2 linked regions of the Alkalilimnicola ehrlichii MLHE-1 genome follow. The protein of the gene in region 2 interacts with the protein of the main gene of each other region in a pairwise test. Links are inferred from orthologs where the notes say so. Each region holds a gene or a part of one and is shown on either strand. Other genes may lie near its edges.

Region 1 (3,044 bases), 570 kb from region 2 along the record:
TGTTTGACGTTTCCAGCATAGGCCTCTACCCGGCTCTTGAGCTTTTGCCCGGGACGGAAGGTCACCACCCGCCGGGCGGAGATGGGTATCTCCTCGCCGGTCTTTGGGTTGCGGCCCGGGCGCTCGTTCTTGTCGCGCAGGTCGAAGTTGCCGAACCCCGAGAGTTTCACCGGCACGCCATCCTCCAGCGCCTGGCGGATCTCCTCAAAGAACGACTCGACCAGCTCCTTGGCCTCTCGTTTGTTCAGGCCTACCTCCTCGAAAAGACGTTCGGCCATGTCGGCCTTGGTCAGCGCCATGCCGTTACTCCCCCCTCAGTACTGCACCGGCTTCCTGAGCCAGACGCTCGACCACGCGCCCCAACACGCGGTCCATGTCCTCATCAGTAAGCGTGCGCGAAGAATCCTGTAAAATCAAGCCCATGGCAACGCTTTTCCGGCCTTCCGGCACACCCTTCCCGGCGTAGACGTCGAATAGCCGGATGTCGACCAGTTGCTCCCCCCCGGCGGCACGGGCTACGTCCACCAGCGTCTGCGCCGGGACCTCATCCGCGACCAGCAGCGCCAGGTCCCGCCGGTTGGCCGGATAACGCGACAACGGGCGGAAGGCGGGCAGATGCCCGGCCTGCACGGCGCTGAGGTCCAGTTCGAACAGGAATACCGGTCCCTGGATGTCCAACTCGCGAGCCCGGGCGGGGTGCAGGGCGCCCAGCCAGCCGACCGGGCGGTGGTCGTGGTCGCTGTCCAGGATGCGCGCCGTCTGGCCCGGATGCAGCGCCGGGTGATGGTCGGCCTGGAACCGGAAGGCGCCGGCCCGCCCCCCGGCGGCCAGCAGGGCCTCCACATCGCCCTTGACGTCGTAGAAGTCCAGGGTGCGCCCGGGCTCCGCCCATTGCTCAGGGTGGACCGGCCCGAGGGCCAGCCCGGCGATGCGCGGTTCCTGGCGCAGGTCGCCGGCCTCGCCAATGAACCGCAGTCCGGTCTCGAACAGCCGGATACGCTGCACCTGTCGGTTCTGGTTGTGACGGGCGGCCTGGACCAGGCCGGGCCAGAGGCTGGTCCGCATGACCGCCAGATCGGCGGAGATGGGGTTGGCCAGCGCCAGGGCCTGGTGCTCCGGATCCAGCGCCTGCTGTGCCTCCGCCGCCACGAAGGAGTAGCTGATGGCCTCGTGGTAACCGCGCTGGACCAGCGCCTGACGCAGCCGCGGCAGGCCGGTGAGCGTCTCGGGGGCCTGACCCACGGTGAGCGGGATGGGCGGGCGCCGGGTGGGCAGCCGATCGTAGCCGTAGAGGCGGGCCACTTCCTCGATCAGGTCCTCTTCGCGTTCGATGTCGAAGCGCCAGCTCGGTGGGGTGACCCACCAGACTCCTTCCCCTCCGGTCTCGACGCGCATGCCCAGCCGTTCCAGCATGCCAATAAGGGTGTCCCCGGCGATCTCCGTGCCCAGCACCAGGCGGATGCGTTGGCGCCGCAGTCGGACTGGATGGCGCCGGGGCAGGTGCTCCTCGGCGACCGCCTCCTGCACCGGTCCGGCCTCACCCCCGCAGATGGAGAGCAGCAGGTGGGTGGCGCGCTCCATGGCGCGATGCTGGCCGGCCGGGTCGACACCGCGTTCGAAGCGGTGGGAGGAGTCGGTGTGCAGACCATGGGCGCGGGCGCGGCCGGCGATGGCGGTGGGAGCGAACCAGGCGCACTCCAGCAGGATGTCGGTGGTGTCGTCGCCGACGCTGGACGCCTCTCCGCCCATGATCCCGGCCAGGGCCAGGGGGCGCTCGTCATCGGCGATAACCAGCTGGTCGGCGCGGAGTTCGATGGTCTCGCCCCCGATCAGCGTGAGGGTCTCACCCGGTCGCCCCCAGCGGGCATGGATGCCGCCCCGGACCTGGCTCAGGTCGAAGGCGTGCATGGGCTGACCCAGTTCCATCAGCACGTAGTTGGTGACGTCCACCAGCGGCCCGAGGCTGCGGAGGCCGGCCCGGCGCAGCCGCTCGCGCATCCACACGGGGGTTTCCGCGCGGGGGTCCAGGCCGCGTACGACCCGGCCCAGGTAGCGGGCGCAACCGTCCGGGGCATCGAGGGTCACCCGGACCGCATCGCTGATCCGGGCGCGCTCCGCCGGCATGTCCGGGGTGTGCACCGGCTGCGCCAACAGGGCGCCCACCTCGCGGGCCACGCCCATCATGCCCAGGCAGTCCGCCCGGTTTGGGGTCAGGTCCACCTCGATGACGGTGTCATCCAGGGTGAGGTAGTCACGCAAGTCCCGGCCCACCGGGGCGTCGGCCGGCAGCTCCATCAGGCCCTCGGCGTCCTCGCTGAGGCCCAGTTCCCGGGCCGAGCAGAGCATGCCGAACGAGGCCTGGCCGCGCAGCTTGGCGCGCTTGATCGTCAGGCCCCCCGGCAGCTCGCCACCGACGGTGGCCAGCGGGGCCATCAGCCCCTCGCGGGCATTGGGGGCGCCGCAGACCACCTGCAGCGGTTCGCCCTGGCCCGCGTCCACCTGGCAGAGGCGCAGCTTGTCGGCATCGGGGTGCGGCTCGCAGCGGACGATGCGGGCCACCACCACGCCGGTAAAGGGCGGGGCGGCGGGTTCCACGCCGTCCACTTCCAGGCCGGCCATGGTCAGTTGGTGGGCCAGTTGTTCCGTGGGGCCGGTGTCGGCCACCCATTCACGCAGCCAGTGTTCGCTGATTCGCATGGATCAGTCCCGTCCTTGTCCGGGGCAGGGGTCGCCGGGCCGGCGTCGGCCGGCTCAGCGGAACTGCGCCAGGAAGCGCAGGTCGTTCTCGAAGAAAAGGCGCAGGTCGTTGACGCCGTAGCGGAGCATGGCCAGCCGCTCCACGCCCATGCCGAAGGCATAGCCGGTCCAGTGCTCCGGGTCGATGTGGCTGTGTTCGAAGACCCGGGGATGGACCACGCCGCAGCCGAGCACCTCCAGCCAGCCGGTACCACCGCAGACCCGGCAGCCGGTGCCGCCGCAGTTCACGCACTGCACGTCCACCTCGGCGGAGGGTTCGGTGAAGGGGAAGTAGGAGGGCCGGAAGC
Region 2 (4,522 bases):
CTTGGGCTCCCCGATGGCCTCCACCAGCCGCTCCGCGGCCGTGGCATACATCAATGGGTTGTCCCGGCATTGCTCGAGATACTCCGCCAGGCTCATCTCGTGCTCCTGGCGTTTCTCGTAAGCCCTGGCGTACTGTGCAATCAGCGCTTCGGCAGAATCCATATGCGACCCTCCTGAGGTCTGGCTCGCAAGCGAGCGGGCTACGTTGACTTGGACGTGCCCGCCCGACCCACAGTTCCCCGCCAGGCGCCGGAATGGTCGCCCGGCGGGTCAACGACCGATGTAGATGTACTGGATCAGGTCATCGATCATGTGCTTCTGGTCACCGATGACCCACCGCATCAGGTCCCCGCTGGAAACCACCCCCTCCAAGTCCGAGCCGTCGTACACCGGCAGGTGGCGCACCCGCCGCTCCAGGCAAACAACCATCGCCTCCTCGACGGTCATGGTGGGTGGCACCACGGCCACCTCACGGGTCATTACCTCGGAGACGGGGGTCTGCGCCGGGTCCTTGCCGTCATGCACCACGCGGATCATCACGTCCCGCTCGGTGAAGATGCCGCGCAGGCTGCCCTTCTCCATAACCAGCACACAGCCCACGTGACCGTCCGCCATAGTCTTGATCGCCTCCGCCACGGGGACATCGGCATCCACGCTGTACAGCGCCACGCCTTTATCCTTCAGCACGGCATGCAGGGTGTTTTCCATTGATCGTTCTCCTGCTGTTGTCGGGTGACTCTTCCTTGAAAGCATAGACCAAACCACCGGATAACCACCCCATCGGATAGCGAAATCTTGCCCCGAGATGAGTTCAAGTAGGCGGGGGAACTCCATGATTTGCTGGGGCTATTGGTGTGAAAGTCGCAGGCGATCAGGGCACATGAAGGGCGAACGCTGGCGCAGAACGAAAAAACCCCGGGACGCGGAACGCCCCGGGGTTCAAACAGACGGCGGCGGGTTCGGGTGCCACCGGCCGCGACGCGGCGATCCGGTGCCGCCACTCAACAGGGTGTCTAGGGTCGCTCTTCCTGACCCTCGCCCTGGTCCTCCTCCTTTTCCGGGGGCAACAGGTCGTACTTGGTGACCCCCAGTGCCAGGGCCGAGGCGCTGGCCACATAGATCGAGGAGTAGGTCCCAATAAGCACGCCGACCAGCAGCGCGGTGGCAAAGCCGCGGATCAGTTCACCGCCGACCAGCATCAGCGAACCCACCACCAGCAGGGTGGTAAATGAGGTGATCAGGGTCCGTGACAGGGTCTGGTTGATGGAGATGTTCATCACCTCCCTGGGCCCGGCCTTGCGCAACTTGAGAAAGTTCTCACGGATCCGGTCGAACACCACGATGGTGTCGTTGAGCGAATAACCGATGATGGCCAGGACCGCCGCCAGCACGGTGAGGTCGAACTGCATCCGGGTGATGGAGAAGAACCCCAGCACCAGGATGACGTCGTGCAACAGCGCCGCCACCGAACCAATGGCAAACCGGTACTCGAAGCGGAAGGCCACGTAGACCAGGATACCGCCCAGGGCATAGAGCATGGCCAACAATCCCTGTTCGGTCAGCTCGCGGCCCACCTGCGGGCCGACAAACTCCACCCGGCGCAGCTCCGCGTCCGGGCTATCCGCCTGCAAGGCCGCCAGCACCTCCTCACTGATGACCGCGCTCTCATCCACGTCCCGGGGTGGCACCCGAATCATCACATCCCGCTGGGTGCCGAAAAACTGGGTGACGGCATCGCCGTAACCGGCATCCTCCAGCACCCCGTCGATGCGGCCCAGATCCGCGGCCTCCGGATAGCCCACCTCCACCACCGTGCCGCCGGTGAAGTCGATACCCAGGTTCAGCCCCTGCATCGCCAGCGAACCGATGGAGGCGAGCAGCAGCAGGGCCGACAACACCACCCCCAGGCGCCGCTTGCCCAGGAAGTCGATGCGGGGTTCGCGTTTGAAAAGTTCCATATCGCCCCGTCAGATCTTGAGCTCGGCGACGCGCTTGTTGCCGCCGTAGATGAGGTTGATGACCGCGCGGGTGCCCAGGATGGCCGTGAACATGGAGGTCACCAGACCGATGGACAGGGTGACTGCGAACCCCTGCACCGGCCCGGTGCCGAACACGAACAGCACCACCGCGGCGATCAGCGTGGTCACATTGGCGTCAGCGATGGTGGACAGGGCCTTGCCGTAGCCCTGGTCGATGGCCCGCTGGATACTGGATCCGGCGTGCAACTCCTCGCGTATTCGCTGGAAGATCAGAACGTTGGCGTCCACCGCCATACCCACCGTGAGCACTATCCCGGCGATACCCGGCAGGGTCAGGGTGGCCTGCAGCAGCGACAGGACCGCGACGATAAGCACCAGGTTGGTGATCAGCGCCAGGTTGGCCACCAGCCCAAAGACCCGGTAGTAGAAGGCCATGAAGACCACCACCAGGGCGAAGCCGATGACCACCGCCAGGAAGCCCTGGCGTACGTTCTCGGCGCCCAGGCTCGGGCCGATGGTGCGCTCCTCGACGATATCGATGGGCGCGGCCAGGGCGCCGGCACGCAACAGCAGCGCCAGGTTGCGCGCCTCCTGGGTGCTGTCCAGCCCGGTGATCCGGAAGCTGGCCCCCAGGGGCTCGCGGATATTGGCGACACTGATCACCTCGCGCACCTCGGTGACCTCACGCTGCGGCTCGTCGTTCACCAGCACCATCTCCGACTGGCGCTCGATGAAGACCACCGCCATCAGATCGCCCACGTGCTCTCGGGTGATGCGGTTGAACTGCCGTCCGGCTGCGCCGGAGAGCCGGATGTTGACCTGGGGACCGCCCGTCTCCTGGTCGATCCCCGACGCCGCATGAACGATGCGGTCGCCGGTCATCATCACATCCCGTTGCAGCACCACGTAGTTGCCGTCGCGCTCCTGGAACAGCTCCGCCGCGGGTGGCAGGCGTGGCGCCTCGGGATCCCCGGTGAAGGGATAGCGCTCCATATCCACCAAGCGGAATTCCAGGGTCGCGGTGGCACCGAGGATCTCCTTGGCCCGGGCCGGATCCTGTACCCCGGGCAACTGCACAACAATGCGCTCGGCACCCTGACGCTGGATCACCGGCTCGGCCACGCCCAGCTCATCGACCCGGTTGCGCAGGGTGGTGATGTTCTGGTTGACCGAGAACTGAACGATCTCATCCAGGTCGTCCTGGGTGATCCGAGCGATCAGGTAATAGTTGCCGTCGGCCTCGTCCCGGTCGAACTCCAGATCGCCGAAGTCCTCCTGCAGCAACCGCAACGCCTCGTCCCGTGCCGGCGCCTCCCGGAAGGAGACCCGCACCGCCAGGTCCTCGTAGGGCTCCACCTGACCGTAGCGGATGCGGCCCTGCCGCAGCAGGGTGCGGAAGTCGTTGACGTGACGCTCGACCGTCTGTTCCCTGAGGGCATTGACATCCACCTCCAGCAGGAAGTGCACGCCGCCGCGCAGGTCAAGGCCCAGGTACATCGGCTCGGCCCCTAGGGCCCGCAGCCAGGCCGGTGTCCTCGGTGTCAGGGTCATGGCCGCCGTGTACCCGCGGCCAAGCTTGGCGGAGACCAGGTCCGCCGCGTCCATCTGGTGGTCCACGCTGTCGAAGCGGATCAGGTATTGACCCTCACGGGTCTCCGCACCGATGGCCGGGACACCCTGCTCCTCCAGGAAGCGCAGCAACGACTGCTGCGTCTCCTGGTCAGGGGGATCCCCTTCCGCTGTGGAGATCTGCAGCGTCGGGTCCTCACCGAAGAGATTGGGCAACGCGTAGAGCGCGCCCAGGCTGATCGCCACGATGAGTATCAGGTATTTCCAGAGGGGGTAGCGGTTCATTCTGCCTCCGCCAACGGGCGCCTCGCCTTAGCGCGCCGGCCGGTCCTTGTCCTGGGTGGCATCCTCGGAACCCTCGGCGGCCCGCTCGGTCTCCGGCTCTTCCGCCCCGGACGGCGCCTCGTCAACGGCCGTCTCATCGGACCGGTCCTCGACCGCTTCCTGCTTGTCCTGCCGCTTGGCCTCCTTCTTGGCCTGCTGCGCCGCCTTCTCCTGCTCCTTGATGGTGCCCTTGGGCATTACATTGGCGACGGCGTTCTTCTGGACTCGCACCTGCTGGCTCTTGGAGACCTCGAGGGTGATGAAGGTCTCACCGACGGCGGTGACGCGGCCCAGCACCCCGCCGTTGGTGACCACCTCGTCACCCCGGGAGAGTTCGGTGACCATCTTCTGGTGCGCCTTCTGGCGCTTCTGCTGCGGGCGGATCAGCAGGAACCAGAAGATCGCCATCATCAGGACCAGGAAGATGATGCCGAACAGCGGGTTGCCTTGCTCACCGCCGCCCTGGGCCATGGCAGTGGAAATGAAAAAGTCCATCGGTCGCTCCTGTCAGTCGTTACTGATAATCGGGGCACCGGCACGCTGGCCGGTGCATGGGTCGGGTCAGTCCTGTGCCCAGGACTGCTCCACCGTCCCCCTGGGCATTTGGTGAGCCACCAGCTGGCGCTGCACCACCCACTCCTGCTCCGGCG

Evidence for each region. The genes of interacting proteins can lie anywhere in the genome.
Region 1: the proteins of secD (region 2) and pheT interact in binary tests that used the Escherichia coli proteins (3 or more experiments, as listed by UniProt). The link is inferred for Alkalilimnicola ehrlichii MLHE-1 from one-to-one orthologs.

What each region holds. Positions count from the first base shown.
Region 1 is NC_008340.1:847,878-850,921, forward strand. It holds pheT (phenylalanine--tRNA ligase subunit beta), read right to left. Parts: upstream 2,698-3,044; coding sequence 304-2,697; downstream 1-303. Other genes in the region: MLG_RS03920 (MerR family transcriptional regulator), read right to left, coding at 1-19; ihfA (integration host factor subunit alpha), read right to left, coding at 1-299; pheS (phenylalanine--tRNA ligase subunit alpha), read right to left, coding at 2,752-3,044.
Region 2 is NC_008340.1:1,418,563-1,423,084, reverse strand. Bases 1,401-4,280 are described here. They hold secD (protein translocase subunit SecD), read right to left. Parts: upstream 3,834-4,280; coding sequence 1,968-3,833; downstream 1,401-1,967. Other genes in these bases: secF (protein translocase subunit SecF), read right to left, coding at 1,401-1,958. Also shown: MLG_RS06230 (PrkA family serine protein kinase), read right to left, coding at 1-162; MLG_RS06225 (CBS domain-containing protein), read right to left, coding at 271-708; more of secF, read right to left, coding at 1,014-1,400; preprotein translocase subunit YajC, read right to left, coding at 4,434-4,522. UniProt on the Escherichia coli protein: Part of the Sec protein translocase complex. Interacts with the SecYEG preprotein conducting channel. SecDF uses the proton motive force (PMF) to complete protein translocation after the ATP-dependent function of SecA.